DNA from 3 places in the Micrococcus sp. iso_26 genome. Region 3 is predicted to be linked to each of the others. Evidence: predicted binding sites of a transcription regulator. Region 3 holds the regulator's gene; each other region holds the start of a gene.
The links. Region 3 encodes HrcA, which represses chaperone genes, less so after heat shock. Its sites were predicted from a motif close to TTNGCACTCGNNNNNNNCGAGTGCNAA; they were not measured.
Positions count from the first base shown of each region.

Region 1: the regulator HrcA is predicted to act here: its motif matches at 3,998-4,024, upstream of groL (chaperonin GroEL).
Region 2: the regulator HrcA is predicted to act here: its motif matches at 4,319-4,345, upstream of groES (co-chaperone GroES).

Region 1 is NZ_CM149652.1:375,714-381,941, forward strand. It holds gene AC0VX0_RS01730 (threonine/serine exporter family protein) at 1-1,741, shown strand, start outside; gene AC0VX0_RS01735 (uracil-DNA glycosylase) at 1,755-2,432, opposite strand; gene AC0VX0_RS01740 (DUF3263 domain-containing protein) at 2,469-2,813, shown strand; gene AC0VX0_RS01745 (LytR C-terminal domain-containing protein) at 2,817-3,839, shown strand; gene groL (chaperonin GroEL) at 4,158-5,789, shown strand; gene AC0VX0_RS01755 (DUF4031 domain-containing protein) at 5,900-6,228, opposite strand, start outside.
Region 2 is NZ_CM149652.1:1,809,625-1,815,852, reverse strand. It holds gene AC0VX0_RS08355 (ABC transporter permease) at 1-868, shown strand, start outside; gene AC0VX0_RS08350 (iron chelate uptake ABC transporter family permease subunit) at 861-1,949, shown strand; gene AC0VX0_RS08345 (iron ABC transporter ATP-binding protein) at 1,946-2,701, shown strand; gene AC0VX0_RS08340 (hypothetical protein) at 2,907-3,884, opposite strand; gene groES (co-chaperone GroES) at 4,522-4,818, shown strand; gene groL (chaperonin GroEL) at 4,927-6,228, shown strand, end outside.
Region 3 is NZ_CM149652.1:1,262,056-1,268,283, forward strand. It holds gene ybeY (rRNA maturation RNase YbeY) at 1-364, opposite strand, end outside; gene AC0VX0_RS05840 (PhoH family protein) at 354-1,391, opposite strand; gene AC0VX0_RS05845 (16S rRNA (uracil(1498)-N(3))-methyltransferase) at 1,468-2,229, opposite strand; gene dnaJ (molecular chaperone DnaJ) at 2,226-3,359, opposite strand; gene hrcA (heat-inducible transcriptional repressor HrcA) at 3,435-4,448, opposite strand; gene AC0VX0_RS05860 (DUF3097 family protein) at 4,619-5,479, shown strand; gene AC0VX0_RS05865 (DUF4870 domain-containing protein) at 5,574-5,993, shown strand; gene hemW (radical SAM family heme chaperone HemW) at 6,009-6,228, opposite strand, start outside.

The sequences.
Region 1 (6,228 bases), 890 kb from region 3:
GTCCGCCCACCCGGCCGCGGTCGCCGTCGAGCCGACGGAGCCGCTGCCGCCCGTGGTCCGCCCCGCCGCCGCCGATCCGGTCCCGGAGCCGGAGCCGGAGCCGGAGGAGCCGGCAGAGCCGGAGGCGGAGACGCTGCCGGAACCGGCCGCGGACGCGCCCCTGACAGAGCCGCCGCTGTCCGAGCAGGTGCCCACCTCCGTCCTGGCCCCCGCGGACGCCGACGGCGCCCTGCCCGCCCCGGACGTGATCCCCGCGCCGGACATCACCGTCCCGGACCCGGTGGTCCCCGTGGGCCCGCCCGAGAAGCGCGGGCGTCGGCCGGGCCGACGCTCCCGTGAGGTCTTCGTCGAGAACCTGCCGACGCAGGCGCTCGTGCTGGCCGACCGCCTGCACTCCTCGCCGTATGGGCGCCGCATGCGCTCCACGCTGCAGCAGCGTCGCGCGGAGGCGCAGGCCCTCGAGGCCCGCACCACCCTGGACTTCGCCCTCAAGCTGGGCGAGACCATGTTCAGCTTCGGGGCGGCCTCGCTGGACGTGGAGACCTCGATCATCGTGGCCACGCAGGCCTACGGGATCCTCGAGACCGAGGTGGACCTGACCAACCAGTCCATCTCCCTGAACTACGCGCCCGACTCCTCACGCGGCGAGGCCCCGTTCACCCTCCAGCGGGTGGTCCGCTCGTCCTCGGTGAACTTCGAGGGGCTCGTGGCCGTCCACCGGCTCGTCGAGGAGATCGCCGCGGGCGAGGTGGACCGGGCCGAGGCCCAGCGCCGGCTCGTGGAGATCCGGCATCAGCCCAAGCCGTTCCCCGCCGTCTTCGAGGTCCTCTTCTCCGGCGTGTTCGTGGCCTGCTTCGTGCCGTTCATCGGCGGGACCTGGACGGGCGCGGCCCTGGGCATGGTCTCCACCTGGCTGGTCTTCTGGCTCAAGGTCCAGGCGGACAAGGCGCGCTTCCCGGAGATCTTCTCCACGATGTTCGGGGCGATCACGGCCACGGTGATCGCGCTGATGGCCCACGCCCTCGACCTGCCGGTCAACCCGGCGCTGGTGATCGCCGGCGGCATCATGATGCTCCTGCCCACGGCGAGGTTCGTCACCGCGGTGCAGGACGCCATCCACGGCTTCCCGGTGACCGCCGCGGGCCGCTTCCTCTCCGCGCTGCTCGTGTTCGCCGGCGTGATGGCCGGGATCATGATCGCCGTGGGCATCGGGGATCTCGTGGGATTCGAACAGCTGGACCTGGCCGAGGCGGGGACGCTGAGCTATCCGCCGCTGCTGCTGCTGGGCCTCGTGATGGCCGCGGGCATGGCGGACGCGGTGGTGGAGCAGTCGCGGTGGCCCCAGATCCTGGCCTGCGGTCTCGTGTCCGGGGCCGGCTTCGGCGCGTACCTGGCAGCGCAGCAGATCGGGGTCAGCGACCGGCTGGTGCCCGCGGTCGCCGCGGCGGCGGTCGGGTTCCTCGGCCGCCTGGTGGCCCAGCGGCTCGCGGCCCCGGCGCTCGTGATCGTCCTGCCGTCCATGCTGTTCCTGCTTCCCGGACTCACCATGTTCCGGTCCGTCTACGGGTTCACCGTGGAGACCGGGGCCACGCTGCTGGGCGTCGAGGGACTCTTCAACGCCGCGGTCATCGTCGTGGCAATCGCGGCCGGCGTCGCCTTCGGCAACACCCTGGCCAAGCCGATCACCGACCGGATGGGCACGCTGCTGCCCACCGAACTCGTGATGCACCAGCGCGGCTGACCGGCGGCCCGGCTCAGTCGGGCAGGCGCCAGTCCACCGGGGCCGCGCCGGCCGCCTCGAGGAGCCGGTTCACCCGGCTGAACGGCCGGGAGCCGAAGAACCCGCGGTGGGCGCTCAGGGGCGAGGGATGCGGGGACTCCACGACGCCGGCCCCCGCCGCCGTCAGCAGCGGCGCCATGCGCCGCGCGTCGGCTCCCCACAGCAGCCCCACGAGCGGGGTGCCGCGCGCGCAGAGGGCCCGCACCGCGGCCTCCGTGATCTGCTCCCAGCCGAGGCCGCGGTGGCTGCCGGGTGCGCCGGCCCGCACGCTGAGGGCGCGGTTCAGCAGCAGCACGCCCTGGTCCGTCCACGCGGAGAGGTCCCCGTGGGCGGGCGGGGTGATGCCGAGGTCGTCGTGCAGCTCCCGGTGGATGTTGGCCAGGGAGCGGGGCAGCGGCCGCACGTGGCGGTCCACCGCGAAGCTCAGGCCGATCGGATGGCCCGGCGTCGGGTAGGGGTCCTGGCCCAGCACGAGGACGCGGACGTCCGCGAACGGCTGACGGAACGCCCGCAGGATGTGCTCCGGCGCCGGCAGCACCTGCTCTCCGGCCGCCCGGCGGGCACGCAGGGCCTCGCCGACCTGCTCGAACGCGGCGGCCTGCGGGGCGAGGGCCGCCTCCCAGCCCGGATCCAGGGGCGCGATGAACTCCATGCCCCGAGGGTAGACCGGGTGGGTACAGTGGCCGCCATGTCCCACCCCACGCCCGTCTCGCCCGATCCGGCCCCGGACGAGGGTGCCCGCGCGCGTGCGCGACGGGACGAGCTGACGGACCTGGAGCGTGCGGTCCTGGACCTGGAGGCCGCCACCTGGCGGTACGGCGGGGCCAAGGACCACGCCGTCCGAGAGCGTCTGGGGCTGTCTCCGACCGCCTATTATCAGGTGTTGAACGGATTGCTGGACCGTGAGGCCGCCCTGGCCTACCGACCCCTGCTGGTCACGCGGCTGCTGCGCAAGCGCGGCACCCGCAGCCGGGCCCGGAGGGGACCCGCGGATCCGGCGCCGTCCACGCCCGCTTCCCGCCAGGAGAACTGACCCATGGCCTACCAGCCCGACCGCTTCGACGAGGTCCCCGAGTACACGGACCAGCGCGGCGCGCACCGCGAGTCCTTCGCCGCTGCCGGCGCGACCGCCGCGGGCGGGGGTCGCCGCCTGAGCCCGCTGCTCTGGGTGGCCGGCCTCGTCCTGCTCGCCGGCCTGTTCGTGGGCGTCGTCCTGCCGTGGCTCACCGGCGACCGCTCCGAGCCCGTCGCCGCCGAGAGCTCGACGACGGCCCCGGCTGCCGCGCCGTCGACGTCGGCGTCGTCCGTGTCCTCCTCGGCGTCCTCCGCGTCGGCGTCGACTGCGTCCGCGACCGAGTCCGCCACCCCGTCCGAGGACGCGGCGGAGGCGTCCCGTTCCGCGGCCGCGGCCGAGTCCTCGCGGGCGGCGCAGGAGGCGGCTGCCGCCGAGGCCGCCGAGTCGTCCCAGGCTGCCGCGTCGTCCCGGGCCGCCGCGGAGGCACAGGCGGCGGAGGCCTCGCGTTCCGAAGCCGCCGCGCAGTCCGCCGAGTCGTCCCGTGCCGCCGCCGAGGCACAGGCGGCGGAGGCCTCGCGTTCCGAGGCCGCCGCGCAGTCCGCAGAGGCGTCCCGGTCGGCGGCGGCCGTCCAGGCGGCGGAGTCCTCGCGCGCCGCCGCGTCCCGTTCGGCCGCCGCGGCGGAGGCCTCGCGCTCGCAGTCCGCGGCCGCGTCGAGCTCTCGTGCGGCCGCGCAGTCTGCGGCCGCGTCGAGCTCTCGTGCAGCCGCGCAGTCCGCGGCCGTGCGCGGCACCCACGTCACCGTGTACAACGCGACCCGCACCCAGGGCCTCGCCGCCTCCTACGCGCAGCGGCTCACGGGCGCCGGCTACACCTCGGTGGACGCGAAGAACTGGAGCGGCTACGGCATCCAGTCCTCCACCGTCCTGTACAACGGCTCGGCCAACAAGGCCGCCGCCGAGGCGGTCGGCAAGGAGCTCGGCTTCCCGGTCATGCAGACCCCGAACCTGCAGGTGAACGGTATCGCGGTGGTCGTCACCAGCTGATCCGCCCGTCGTGCGGCCGTGCCGGCCGCGCACCCTTTCCGGCCCCCGGCGGGGCGCCTTCCGAGGCGTTCTGCCGGGGGCCGTCCGCCGTCCGCGGAAGGGCGGGCCCCGCACTGCGGACCCTTTGCACTCTCCCGGTGCGAGTGCTCATAATGGGGTTAGCACTCCGAAGGCGCGACTGCCAGCCGTACCCCGGTTGGCCCGGCGCCGTGGAGGAGGACCTGTCCACCGGTGAGGCCCCCAGGGGCCGTCCGTCGCGGGCACCGGCGCGGGTCAGCCACCAGCAGTAGGAAGCCGACGTCCAGAAAGGACCTGCACATGGCCAAGACCATCGCATTCGACGAAGAGGCCCGCCGCGGCCTGGAGAAGGGCCTGAACACCCTGGCCGACGCCGTGAAGGTGACCCTCGGCCCCCGCGGCCGCAACGTGGTGCTGGAGAAGAAGTGGGGCGCCCCCACCATCACCAACGACGGCGTCTCCATCGCCAAGGAGATCGAGCTCGAGGACCCGTACGAGAAGATCGGCGCGGAGCTCGTCAAGGAGGTCGCCAAGAAGACCGACGACGTCGCCGGCGACGGCACCACCACCGCCACCGTGCTGGCCCAGGCGCTGGTCCGCGAGGGCCTGCGCAACGTGGCCGCGGGCGCCGACCCGCTGTCCCTGAAGCGCGGCATCGAGAAGGCCGTGGAGGCCGTCACCTCCGAGCTGCTCTCCGCCTCCCGCGAGATCGAGACCAAGGACCAGATCGCGGCCACCGCCTCGATCTCCGCCGCGGACAAGCAGATCGGCTCCCTCATCGCCGAGGCCCTGGACAAGGTCGGCAAGGAGGGCGTCATCACCGTCGAGGAGTCCAACACCTTCGGCCTCGAGCTCGAGCTCACCGAGGGCATGCGCTTCGACAAGGGCTACATCTCCGGTTACTTCGTGACCGACGCGGACCGCCAGGAGGCCGTCCTCGAGGATCCCTACATCCTCATCGTCAACTCGAAGATCTCCTCCGTGAAGGACATGGTGGCGATCCTCGAGAAGGTCATGCAGTCGGGCAAGCCGCTGCTGATCATCGCCGAAGACGTCGAGGGCGAGGCCCTGGCCACCCTCGTGGTCAACAAGATCCGCGGCACCTTCAAGTCCGTGGCCGTGAAGGCCCCGGGCTTCGGTGACCGCCGCAAGGCCATGCTCGCCGACATCGCCATCCTCACCGGCGGCCAGGTCATCTCCTCCGAGGTGGGCCTGTCCCTGGAGAACGCGACCCTCGACCTGCTGGGCACCGCCCGCAAGGTGGTCGTCACCAAGGACGAGACCACCATCGTGGAGGGTGGCGGCGACGCCGAGCAGATCGCCGGCCGCGTGGCCCAGATCCGCTCCGAGATCGAGAACACCGACTCGGACTACGATCGCGAGAAGCTGCAGGAGCGCCTCGCCAAGCTGGCCGGCGGCGTGGCCGTCATCAAGGCCGGCGCGGCCACCGAGGTGGAGCTCAAGGAGCGTAAGCACCGCATCGAGGACGCCGTGCGCAACGCCAAGGCCGCCGTGGAGGAGGGCATCGTCGCCGGCGGCGGCGTGGCCCTGATCCAGGCCGGCGCCAAGGCGTTCGGCGGCCTGCAGCTCGAGGGCGACGAGGCCACCGGCGCGAACATCGTGAAGGTCGCCATCGAGGCCCCGCTGAAGCAGATCGCCTTCAACGCCGGCCTGGAGCCCGGCGTCGTGGCGGACAAGGTCAAGACCCTCGACGACGGTCACGGCCTGAACGCCGCCACCGGCGAGTACGAGGACCTGCTGGCCGCCGGCATCAACGACCCGGTGAAGGTGACCCGCTCGGCCCTGCAGAACGCCGCGTCCATCGCGGGCCTGTTCCTGACCACCGAGGCCGTCGTCGCGGACAAGCCCGAGAAGGCCGCCGCCGGCGCCGAGGGCATGGACCCGATGGGCGGCATGGGCGGCATGATGTGATCAGCCGCTGAGCCGGCCCGGCCCGTTCGGGCGCCCAGCCAGCGAGGCCCGTCTCCCCGTCCGGGGAGGCGGGCCTCGCCGCGTCCGGGGCCGGCACCGGGGCGCCCCGCTCAGGCCGACAGCGCGGCTCGTTCCGCCGCCAGGTTGCGGCGGGCGGCGGCCTCCCAGCGCGTTCGGCCGGGCGCGGTCCGATACAGCCGCTCGGCGTCCAGCAGGGCGTCCAGCACCGCGCCGCGACCGCGGGCCCAGTCCGCGTCGGACACGTGCGCGTAGTCCTGCCGGACCGCGGCCACGTAGCGGGCGTAGGCCTCGGGGGAGCGGCCGAGGACCTCGAGGTCCGCGTCCGAGAGCACCGCCCCGGCCGCGTCGTGCGGGGCGGGGTCGTGGGCGGCGGTGAGCAACACGAGGCGCGCCACCTCGTCGACGACGTCGGCCGGCA
Region 2 (6,228 bases), 550 kb from region 3:
CGTGTACGACGTCGGCGCGGAGGGCGGACGCGAGATGTTCGCCATCACGCGCGTGCCGCGCACGGTCGCCCTCGTGCTGGCCGGCGCCTCGATGGCGATGTGCGGGCTGATCATGCAGCTCATGACGCAGAACCGCTTCGTGGAGCCCAGCACCACGGGCACCACCGAGTGGGCCGGTCTCGGCTTGTTGGTGACCATGGTGCTCGTGCCGGGGGCGGGCCTGGTGACCCGGATGGCCGGGGCCATCCTCTTCGCCTTCGTCGGCACCCTCGTGTTCTTCCTCTTCCTGCGGCGTGTGCGCCTGCAGTCCTCCCTCATCGTGCCGATCGTGGGCATCATGCTCGGCGCCGTCGTGGGCGCCGCCTCGACGTTCCTCGCCCTCCAGACGGACATGCTGCAGCAGGTGGGCGCGTGGTTCGCGGGCTCGTTCACCTCCGTGGTCCGCGGCCGGTATGAGCTGCTCTTCCTCGTGCTGATCGTGTGCGTGGCGGTCTTCGTCATCGCGGACCGCTTCACCGTGGCCGGCCTCGGCAAGGACGTCGCCACGAACGTCGGCCTCAACTACGACGCCGTGATCCTCACCGGCGTGGCCATGGTGGCCGTGGCCACCGGGGTGGTCACCGTGGTGATCGGGGCCCTCCCGTTCCTGGGGCTCGTGGTCCCCAACCTCGTGTCCATGGTCCGTGGCGACAACCTGCGCACGAACCTGCCCTGGGTGGTCATGGTCGGCGTGTGGATCGTGATCGTCTGCGACCTGATCGGGCGCACCGTGATCGCCCCGTTCGAGGTGCCCATCTCGCTGATCCTGGGCCTCGTGGGCGCGATCGTGTTCCTCGCCCTGCTGCTGAGGCAGGCCAAGCATGGTTGAGCCGCTCGCGACCGCCCCGGGTCGCATCCCCGCCCCGCCCGGCGGCGCCACCGCGGCCGGGCCCGTCGACGCCGACGCCCCGCGCCGGTCCGGCGCGTTCGTCACCGCCGCCGACCGCCGGAGGTATGCGGTCGTCGTCGCGGTGCTGGCCGTCGTCGCCGTGCTCTCCACCGCCGGGGTCCTGCTCTGGGGCAACGAGGCCGAACCCGGTTCGCGCGCGTTCTGGATGATCGCGCGGATGCGCGTGGAGTCCCTGGGCGTGATCGGCATCGTGGCGCTGTGCCACTCCTTCGCGACCGTCAGCTTCCACACGGTGACGGGCAACCGCATCATCACGCCCTCGATCATGGGGTTCGAGGCGCTCTACACCGCCGTGTCGACCGCCGCCGTGTACGTGCTGGGGGCCGCGGGCGTCGCGGTGCTGACCGGGGTGGGGCCGTTCCTCGCCCAGGCCGCGCTCATGGTGGCGCTGGCGACGGCCCTGTACTCGTGGCTGCTCTCCCGGCCCTACGGCAGCGTCCATCTGATGCTGCTCGTGGGCGTGGTGCTGGGCGGCGGGCTGGCCGCGCTGAGCACGTTCATGCAGCGACTGCTGGACCCGAACTCGTTCGACCTGCTGAGCGCGCGGCTCTTCGGCAACATCTCGAACGCCCGGACCGAGTACGTGGCGATCGCCGCGCCCATCGCCGTCGTCGTGTGCGCGCTGCTGTGGCTGCGCTCCCGCCGCCTGAACACGGTGGCGCTCGGCGCCGACGCCGCGACCAACCTGGGCCTGCACCACCGGCGCGAGCTCATGGTGACGCTGCTGCTGGTCTCCGTGCTGATGGCCATGACCACCGCGCTCGTGGGCCCGATGACGTTCCTCGGCTTCCTCGTGGCGACGCTGGCGTACAGCCTCGTCGACACCCACGACCACCGGTTCATCCTCCCGGTGGCGGCGCTGGCCGGGTACGCGGTGCTCACGAGCGCCTACTTCGTGCTGCGGCACGTGTTCTACGCGGGGGGTGCGGTCACGGTGGTCATCGAGCTGATCGGCGGCATCACCTTCCTGGTCGTCGTGATGAGAAAGGGACGTCTGTGATCGAGCTGCGCGGCGTGGTGAAGCGCCACAGCGACGAGGTGTGCATCGGGCCCGTGGACCTGGACATCCAGGCCGGGGGAGTGACCGCGCTCGTGGGGCCCAACGGGGCGGGCAAGTCCACGCTGCTGACGATGATCGGCCGGCTGCAGGACGCCGACGCCGGGACGATCGCCGTGGGCGGGCACGACATCACCACGACGCCGTCCCGGAAGATCGCGCAGACCCTGTCCATCCTGCGGCAGGAGAACCACTTCGTGACGCGGCTGACCGTGCGACAGCTCGTGGGGTTCGGGCGCTACCCGTACACGCGCGGCCGGCTGACCCTGGAGGACGAGCGGCACGTGTCCGACGCGATCGACTTCCTCAACCTCGGCCCGTTCGAGAACCGGTACCTCGACCAGCTCTCGGGCGGCCAGCGGCAGCGCGCGTACGTGGCGATGGTGCTGGCGCAGAACACCGAGTACGTGCTGCTGGACGAGCCGCTGAACAACCTGGACATGCAGCACTCGGTGCAGATGATGCAGCAGTTGCGCCGGGCCGCCGACGAGCTGGGCCGGACCGTGGTGATCGTGCTGCACGACATCAACTTCGCCGCCCACTACGCCGACCGGATCGTGGCCATGGGCGACGGCCAGGTGGTGGAGACCGGCACCCCGGCCGAGATCCTGCGCCCTGAGGTGCTGGAGCGGATCTTCAAGACCCCCTGCAGCGTGGTGGACGGACCGCACGGGCCGCTGGCCGTGTACTACTGAGCGGGGCGACGGTGAGGCCGGCCCGGGTCGGTCCGGGCGGGGGTCGGGTGCCCGGCCGACGCGAGCGTTCCGTGGGCAGAACCCGCCGGGTCTCGCCTTCCGGGGGCAGAACCCGCGTGTTTCCAGGTTCCGTGGGCAGAAGCACCCTCGCTTCTGCCCACGGAACCCCTGCGCATGGACGGCAGGGCCATACGCGACGACGACGTCAGGCATCCCAGCCGTTCGAGACCTGTGCCCGTCGTCTGAGGACGGCCTCGATCACCCGCGCGTATCCCTCGCCGACGTCCCGGCTCGTGACGTGCAGGGTCATCTGCCCACGCTCCGCGTAGTACTGGTCTCGCCGGGCGTCCCGGGCGTGTTGCTCGGCACTCCGGTGCACCTCGCCGTCGTACTGGAGGACGAGCCGGCAGTCCTCGAACCACAGATCGGCCTCGGGGGCGTCCCGCCGCCCGGGGTCGAACACGTGCTGCAGCGTCGGCTCGCCCAGCCCCGCCTCGACGAGCGCCAGCCTCAGCCGGGTCTCCTGCGGCGAGTCGGCACCCACCCGTACGCGCTCGAGCGCCGCCGTCGCCCGCGGTCTTCCGACGAACCGCCCGAGCGGCCGCATCGCCTCGTGCAGCGCGGTGACCGTGGTGATGGGAGGCCGCCGGCCGCGCGGGGACCAGGGGTGACGGACCAGGTGGTCACCCGCCGACACGAGGGATGCCTCGTCCCAGGGGTGGCCGATCGAGCACAGATCGAGCCAGGTCCGTTCCGGCGTCGTCACCCGTAGCCCGAGCACGGAGGTGACGTGGCCGGCGGGCAGGGGTCTGCGGTGCTCCATGACGCCGGGGATCCGCGCCCGTGCGGTGCCGCGGTGCAACGTGATCTCGACGGCGGCGCGTCGCGTGGCCCCGCCCGGGGGAAGCGGGAGGCCGTGGAGGTGCGCCGCCGTCTCGTGGGAGAGAACGGCGTCGGGACGGGACCGCAGGAGGGCGGTCAGCAGGTCGAGGCCGACCCCGTGGTGCGGCGGCGGGAGCCCGGCAGACTCCCAGGTGCGCAGCGGCATGTCACGGCGACGGTGGATGCCGCGGGCGAGGCGGAGGACGTCGGACCGCCGCACCCGGCTGGGCGGCAGACCGCGTTCGAGCACGTCGCGGGTGGTGAAGACGGGGACGAGGGGGAGATCGGGGGCGAAGGACATGGGTCGACCTTGACGCGGTCGGCCTGACGACGGCCGGGCGGGCCGCGTGTCTGTGCACACCGGCGCGGGGTGGGCCGGCTGTGCAGGACTCGGCGGCGGCCGGTTGTCCCGCCGGGACGACGTCGTCATGGCTCGGTGGGCAGAACTGCGAGGAGTTCCGCCCACGCAACATCCGTGGGCAGAAGAGAGGGCGCTTCTGCCCACGGAGACCGAAAACCTGCGGATGCTGCCCACGCGACGGGCGGGGGTGCGGTTTCTGCCCACGGAGGGTGGCGAGGGGGGAGGGTGGGGAGTGGGGGAGGGACAGGTTGCGGGCCGCAGTCGTGACCACTCCGCGTGCTCTTGGGCTCGGAACCCGCCCCGCCCGCCGCCCCACGGCATCCCACCGCACCGCGCCCCGCGCCCTCCGCCCACGGCGGACGGCGGGGACACGGCTGGCACTCATGTTGAAGGAGTGCCAGAACCCGGAGTAGAGTGGGCACTGGCACTCGGGGGTACCGGGTGCCAATGCCCGAGGTGGACCGTCCGGCACCGCGACGACGGAGGGTCTGACGCCCGTGGCGCACCCGCAGACCACAGCATCAGCGGTCCGGCGAGCCCGCCGGAGCCGCACGTCGACGAAGAAGGAGTGTGCAGCATGTCTGTCTCCATCAAGCCCCTTGAGGATCGCATCGTTGTCCGCCCCCTGGAGGCCGAGCAGACCACCGCGTCGGGCCTCGTGATCCCGGACACCGCCAAGGAGAAGCCGCAGGAGGGCCAGGTCGTGGCCGTGGGCCCGGGCCGGGTCGCCGAGAACGGCAACCGCGTGCCGGTCGACGTCGCCGAGGGTGACGTGGTGCTGTACTCCAAGTACGGCGGCACCGAGGTCAAGGTCGGCGGCGAGGAGTACCTGGTGCTCTCCGCCCGCGACGTGCTGGCCGTCGTCACCAAGTGACCCCGCCGCGACGGGCCCGGTGAGCGGCGCGCACCGCACCGGTGCGCGCGCCCCGGGCCCCTCGCGTCCCCGCACCCCCTGACTCCCTGAACGAAAGGAGCGTCCGTCATGGCCAAGCAGCTGGCTTTCAACGACGACGCACGCCGCGCCCTCCAGGCCGGCATCGACAAGCTCGCCGACACCGTCAAGGTCACCCTCGGCCCCAAGGGTCGCAACGTGGTGCTCGACAAGGCGTGGGGCGCCCCCACCATCACCAACGACGGCGTCACGATCGCCCGTGAGGTGGAGCTGGAGGACCCGTACGAGAACATGGGCGCCCAGCTCGCCAAGGAGGTCGCCACCAAGACCAACGACATCGCGGGCGACGGCACCACCACCGCCACCGTGCTGGCCCAGGCCCTCGTGAACGAGGGTATGCGCCAGGTCGCCGCCGGCGCCGCGCCGGGCGAGGTCAAGAAGGGCATCGAGGTGGCCGTGGCCGCCGTCGAGCGGCGCCTGCAGGAGAACGCCCGCCCGGTCGAGGGCCAGGAGGTGGCCCACGTGGCCGCCATCTCGGCCCAGAACGACGAGGTCGGCGAGCTGCTGGCCCGCGCGTTCGACACGGTCGGCACCGACGGCGTCATCACCATCGAGGAGTCCTCCACGACCTCCACCGAGCTGGACGTCACCGAGGGCATGCAGTTCGACAAGGGCTTCCTGTCCCCGTACATGGTCACCGACGCCGAGCGTCAGGAGGCCGTGCTCGAGGACGCCTACGTCCTGATCAACTCGGGCAAGATCTCCAACGTGCAGGAGCTGCTGCCACTGCTGGAGAAGGTCCTGCAGGCCAACAAGCCGCTGTTCGTGATCGCCGAGGACGTCGAGGGCGAGGCCCTGTCCACCCTCGTGGTCAACAAGATCCGCGGCACCCTGAACGTCGTGGCCGTCAAGGCCCCGGGCTTCGGCGACCGCCGCAAGGCCATGATGCAGGACATCGCGATCCTCACCGGCGCCCAGGTCGTCTCCCCGGACCTCGGCATGAAGCTCGAGCAGGCCGACCTGGACGTGCTCGGCTCCGCCCGCCGCATCACCGTCACCAAGGACGAGACCACCATCGTCGACGGCGGCGGTGCGGCCGAGGACGTCGAGGCCCGGGTCGCCCAGATCAAGGCCGAGGCCGCCGCGACCGACTCCGACTGGGACCGCGAGAAGCTCCAGGAGCGCCTCGCCAAGCTCTCCGGCGGCATCGGCGTGATCCGCGTGGGCGCCGCCACCGAGGTGGAGCTCAAGGAGCGCAAGCACCGCATCGAGGACGCCGTGTCCTCGACCCGCGCCGCCCTCGAGGAGGGCATCGTGGCCGGCGGCGGCACCGCGCTCATCAACGCGCTGACCGCGCTCGACACCGACGCCGACGTCCAGGCCCTGACCGGC
Region 3 (6,228 bases):
CGAGCAGGTGGAGCATGCCGTGGGTGAGCAGCAGGAGCAGCTCGTCGTCACGGGAGTGCCCGCCGCGCGCCGCCTGCTCGGCGGCGACCTCGGGGCAGAGCACGACGTCGCCGAGCACGCCCTCGGCCGGCGCCTCGGGCGAGCCGGGGGTCAGCTCGTCCATGGGCAGGCTCATCACGTCGGTGGGCCCGGGCAGGTCCATCCACTCCTCGTGCAGCTCGGCCATGCGTGCGGCGTCCACGACGGTCACGGCCGTCTCGGCGCGCTCGTGGACGTGCAGGCGCGCGTACACGTGCCGGGCCATGCGCAGCAGCGCGTCCTCGGGGACCTCGATCCCCGACTCGTTCAGGATCTCAACGGCCACGGCGGGCCCCTCCTCGCTTCTGGGAGCGCTCCGCGGGGCCGCGGGCGGCGTCGTAGGCGTCCACGATGGCGCTCACCAGCGAGTGCCGGACCACGTCCGAGGAGTCGAAGCGGACCATCTCCAGTCCCTCGATCCCCTCGAGCACCTCGACGGCCTGGGCCAGGCCGGACTGGGTGCCGCGCGGCAGGTCCACCTGCGAGGTGTCGCCCGTGACGACCATGCGCGCACCGAAGCCGAGGCGGGTCAGGAACATCTTCATCTGCTCGCCGGTCGTGTTCTGGGCCTCGTCGAGGATCACGAACGCGTCGTTCAGGGTGCGGCCGCGCATGTACGCCAGCGGGGCGACCTCGATGGTCCCGGCCTCCATCAGCCGCGGGATCGACTCGGGCTCGATCATGTCGTGCAGCGCGTCGTACAGGGGGCGCAGGTACGGGTCGATCTTCTCGGAGAGCCCGCCGGGCAGGAACCCGAGCCGCTCGCCGGCCTCGACGGCCGGACGGGTGAGGATGATGCGGTTGACCTCCTTGGCCTGCAGCGCCTGCACCGCCTTGGCCATCGCCAGGTAGGTCTTGCCGGTGCCGGCCGGGCCGATGCCGAAGACGACGGTGGAGCGGTCGATCGCCTCCACGTAGTCCTGCTGGTGCAGGGTCTTCGCGCGGATGCGGCGGCCCCGGCCCGAGAGGATCGAGTCCAGGTGCAGCTGACCCGCGCCGCGCCCGGTGGCGGCATCGCGGACGTGGTGGACCACCTGGCCCATCACCTCGGGGGTGACGGCCTGGTCGCGGCGGGCGATCGAGCGCAGGTCCTCGACGACGCGCCGCACCGAGGCCACGTCGGCCACCGGCCCGGCCAGGTCCAGTCGCTGGTCGCGGACCGTGACGTCCACGGTGGGGAACACGCCGCCGAGGATCCGCAGCAGGGCGTCCTGCGGTCCGAGCGTGCGGACCATGAGGTCGGCGGTCTCGAACGCGACCCCCTCGTGCGCGGTGGCGGGCGGGGTCGGGGTCGTGGGGGGCACGGTCACGATGGGGCGGATCACCTCGGGGTCGTGGGGGCGGGACGTCCCGTCCAGTCTAGGCGTCGGCGCGTCGTCCTGCCGGGGCTCACCAGCGGCCGAGCCGGTGCTGGAGCACGGCGAGGGCGGCGGGGCCGGCCGTGGAGGCGCGCAGCACGTGCGGGCCGAGCCGCACCGGCACGGCCCCCGCGGCCACGCAGGCCTCGAGCTCGGCCGGGCCGATCCCGCCCTCGGGACCCACGACGACGGCGATCTCGGCGGCCGCGGAGAGTCGCTCCGCGGGCACCGCGGACACCCCGTGCTCCGCGTCCTCGTGCAGCACGAGGACGAGCCGGCCGCCGTCGTCGTCCCGGGCCAGCCCGGCGACCGCCGTCCCGGAGACGTGGTCTCGGACCGCGGGCACCCGGGCGCGACGCGCCTGCTTGGCGGCCGCGCGGGCCGTGTCCGCCCACTTCTGGCGGGCCTTGGCGGCCTTGGGGCCCTTCCAGCGGACGATCGAGCGCTCCGCCTCCCAGGGCACCACGGCGTCCACGCCGAGCTCGACGGCGGCCTGGACCGCCATGAGGTCCCGGTCGCCCTTGGCGAGGGCCTGGACGAGCACGAGCGCCGGGGTGGGCGCCGGCTCCTCCGCCACCGCGTCCAGCCGCACGGACACCGCGTCCGGGGCGGCCGCGAGCACGGTGCCGTGGCCGAGCGTGCCCGACCCGTCGGCCAGGAGCACGGCCTCCCCGAGGGCCAGGCGCATGGCCGCGGCGGCGTGTCGGGCCTCGGGGCCGCCGAAGACGACCTCCGCGCCGGCGCTCGCGCCGGCCAGGGCGCCCGGCTCGAGGTGGAACAGGGGGGCGGTCACAGATTCCTCAGGTTCTCCCGCAGCCGAGCGAACATGCCCTTGGCCTGGGGTGCGCCGTGCACGACCTCCTCGCCGCGCACCTCGGCCAGGCGCTCCAGGAGCTGGCGCTGCTCTTCGTCCAGGTCGGTGGGCGTGGTGACCACCACGTCCACCTTGAGGTCGCCTCGGCCCTGCCCGCGCAGGCGGCCGACGCCCAGGCCGTGGAGGACCTCGACGTGGCCGGACTGCACGCCCGGGTCCAGGCTGACGGACTGCGTGCCGTCCAGGGTGTCCAGCGTGACGGTGGTGCCCAGGGCCGCGGCGGCCATGGGGACGGTCACGGTGGTGGCCAGGTGGTCGCCCTCGCGGCGGAAGGTCTCGTCCGGGCGGACCGCGATCTCCACGTAGAGGTCCCCGTTCGGGCCGCCGCCCGGGCCGGCCTCGCCGCGGCCGGCGAGGTGGATGCGGGTGCCGTCGTCCACGCCCGCGGGGATGCGCAGGGTCAGCGGCGTCCGGGTGCGGACGCGGCCCTGCCCGTCGCACTCGTGGCAGGGCGTCGGGATGACGGTGCCGAACCCCTGGCAGGCGGGGCAGGCCTCGGTGGCCATGACGGTGCCCAGCAGCGACCGCACGGGGCGCTGGATCATGCCGTGGCCGTGGCAGGTCTGGCAGGTCTCCGGCTGGGTGCCGGGCTCGCAGCACGAGCCCTCACACCGATCGCAGCGCACGGCCGTGTCCAACTCGATCGTCTGCTCGCCGCCGAAGACGGCGTCGCGCAGGTCGATCCGCGCGGTCACGAGGGCGTCCTGGCCGCGGCGGGCGCGGCTGGCGGGGCCGCCGCGGCCGCCCTGGCCGGCGGCGTTCATGAAGGTCTCGAAGATGTCGGCGAAGCCCCCGAAGCCGCCCGCCCCGCCGAAGCCGCCCGGGAAGCCGGCCTGGCCGTTCTCATTGCCCGTCGTGTCGTAGGCCCGGCGCCGGCCCTCGTCCGAGAGCACCTCGTAGGCGTGGGAGATGCGCTTGAACTGCTCGGCCGCCTCCGGGTCGGGGTTGACGTCCGGGTGATGGGTGCGCGCGAGCTTGCGGTAGGCGCGGCGGATCTCCTCGGTGCTGGCGTCACGGCTGACGCCGAGCGTCTCGTAGTGGTCGGTCACGGTGGGGATTCCTCTCGGGGAGAGCGGGACGTGGGGCGATGCGGGACGGGGCCCGCCAGGACGCGCGGAGGCGCGTCAGGTGGTCAGGATGCGGGAGAGATAGCGGGCGATCGCCCGGACGGCGGCCATGGTGCCCGGATAGTCCATCCGGGTCGGACCGATGACACCGACCTTCGCCACGGCGCCGGGGCCGTAGGCGGCTGCGACCACCGAGGTGTCCGCGAGCGATCCGACGTTCTCGGACCCGATCCGCACGGACACCCCGTGGGCGTCCTGCTCCATCTCCGTGAGCAGGCGCAGCAGCACCACCTGCTCCTCGAGCGCCTCCAGGATCGGCCCGATGGACGCGCCGAAGTCCCCCGGGGAGCGGGCCAGGTTGGCGGTGCCGGCCAGGACGATGCGGTCCTGCCGACCGGCCTCGAGCAGGTCGTGGACGGCCGCGGCCACGAGGGCGGCGGACTGCTGGTGCTCCGGGCGGACCCGGGTGACGACGTCGTCCACCACGGTGGCCGCCTGCACCGGACCGAGCCCCAGCAGGGCGTCCAGCAGGAGGCCGCGGAGCACGGACAGCTCCGCCTCCTCGACCGGACGGTCCAGCACGGCGTGCCGCTGGTCCACCCGTCCCGTGGACAGGATGAGGACCACGAGCACGCGCGTGGGTGTGAGGGAGACCAGTTCGAGGTGGCGGATCGTGGAGCCGTCCTCGTGGGGGAACTGCGCGACGGCGACCTGCTGGGTCAGCTGGGCCAGGAGGCGCACCGTGGACTCCATCATGTGCTCGGTGTCCGTCTCCGGGTCCAGCAGGGTCCGCACGGCCCGGCGCTCGGCGGGGGACAGCGGCTTCACCTCGGAGAGGCGGTCGACGAACACGCGGTAGCCCTTGTCCGTGGGGACGCGCCCGGCGGAGGTGTGCGGGGCCACGATGAGGCCCTCCTCCTCGAGCGCAGCCATGTCGTTGCGCACGGTCGCGGAGGACACGCCCAGGGCGTGCCGTTCCACGAGCGCCTTGGAGCCCACGGGCTCGCGCAGCGCCACGTAGTCCTCCACGATCGCCTGGAGCACCTGCAGGCGGCGGGGCTGCTCCGACATCTCGGTCCTCCTCTGGTCCGTCGGGATCCGGGGCGACCCCGGAGGTGCCCCTGGCTGGCACTCCGGCGGGTCAAGTGCCAATGCTACCGTCCGACCCGGGGGACGACCCGACCGGCCCGCACGGCTTCGCTCACGGTGATCGCCCGCCCCCGTTGCTACCGTGCTCTCCCATGGACTGGAGCAGCTGGGGCCCCGCGGGCCACGACGACCTGACGCGCCGCCCCGCCCGGACCGTCCCCGATGTGCCCGCCACCCCCGGCACGGTGGTCGAGGACGTGGCCTCCGGGTTCACCGGGGCCGTGAGCGGCATCGAGCGCTCCGGCGGCGTGCACGTGGTGGTCCTGGAGGACCGCCGCGGCGTGCGCCGCGGCTTCCCCCTCGGCGGCGGCTTCTGGATCGACGGCGAGCCCGTGACCCTGGTCCCCCCGACCGCCGCGGCCCCGGCGGCGCCGGCCCGCACCGCCTCCGGCTCGCGACGGGTCGAGGGGGCGCGGGCCCGCACTGCCCGCGCCTCTCGCATCTGGGTGGAGGGCGTGCACGACGCCGAGCTGGTGGAGAAGGTGTGGGGCGAGGACCTGCGCCTCGAGGGCATCGTCGTGGAGCCCCTGCACGGCGTGGACGACCTCGCCGGGGCGATCCGTGCGTTCGCCCCCGGTCCGCGGCGCCGGCTCGGGATCCTCGTGGACCATCTCGTCACCGGGTCCAAGGAGGAGCGCCTCGCGGCCGAGGCCATGCGCGTGCCGGGGGCCGCGGGCAACGTGCTCATCCTCGGTCACCCCTACGTGGACGTCTGGCAGGTCATCAAGCCCTCCGTCTTCGGCATCCCCGCGTGGCCCGTCGTGCCGAAGGGGCAGGACTGGAAGACGGGGATCCTGCGGGGACTGGGCTGGCCGCACGGGAGCAAGGAGGCCACGGGGCTGGGGTGGAAGCGGCTGCTCTCCCACGTCACCACGTACGCGGACCTCGAGCCGTCCCTGCTGGGCCGCGTGGAGGAGCTCATCGACTTCCTCACCGCCGCACCCGAGCACTGATCTCGGCGCGGCCCCCGCCCGCCCGCGCTATGCTGGCCCATGCCCTGCGCCCGGTCCCCGGCGCGCGGGTCCCGCGATCCAGGAGGAGCCCCTCGTGAACACCCGCGCGCAGCCCGACGCCGGCCGCACCGGCCACGGCCCGCCCGCCTGGCTCGTCTCGGCCGGCGGCCGCGGCGCCCCGCTCACGGCGAAGCAGGACCGTGACCGCGCGGCGCTGGCCCATCTCAGTCTGGCGTTCGGCGTGCTCGGCCCGCTGGTCGTGTGGCTGCTCTATCGCGACCGCGGCCCGTTCACCTCGCAGGAGTCGCGGGAGGCCCTGAACTTCTCCGGGCCGCCCACGCTCATCACGCTCCTGTTCTTCTTCCTGTCCCTGTTGCCGGTGGTCGGCCCGATCTTCGCGATCCTCGGCGCGCTCACGTGGGCCGCCATGGCGGTCTACGGCGTGATGGGCGCCTCGCACGTGTCCAAGGGCCGTCCGTTCCGGTACCCGTTCAACCTGCGCATCCTGCGCTGACCCGGGGTCGGCCGGTCAGAAGCCGGCCAGCGCCCGGACGATCGCGTCGTTGCGCAGCCGCCCCTCGAGCGTCGGGATGATGCGCCCGTCGACGGCGGCGCGCCCGTCCAGCAGGCCCGCGGCGATGAGTTCGGCGATCGCCCCGCGGATCCGCGCGGCCTCCCCCGGCGTCTCCGAGACGAGCTCCGCGGTCGGGAGCCCGTCCACCGTGCGCACCGCGAGCATGATGCGCTCG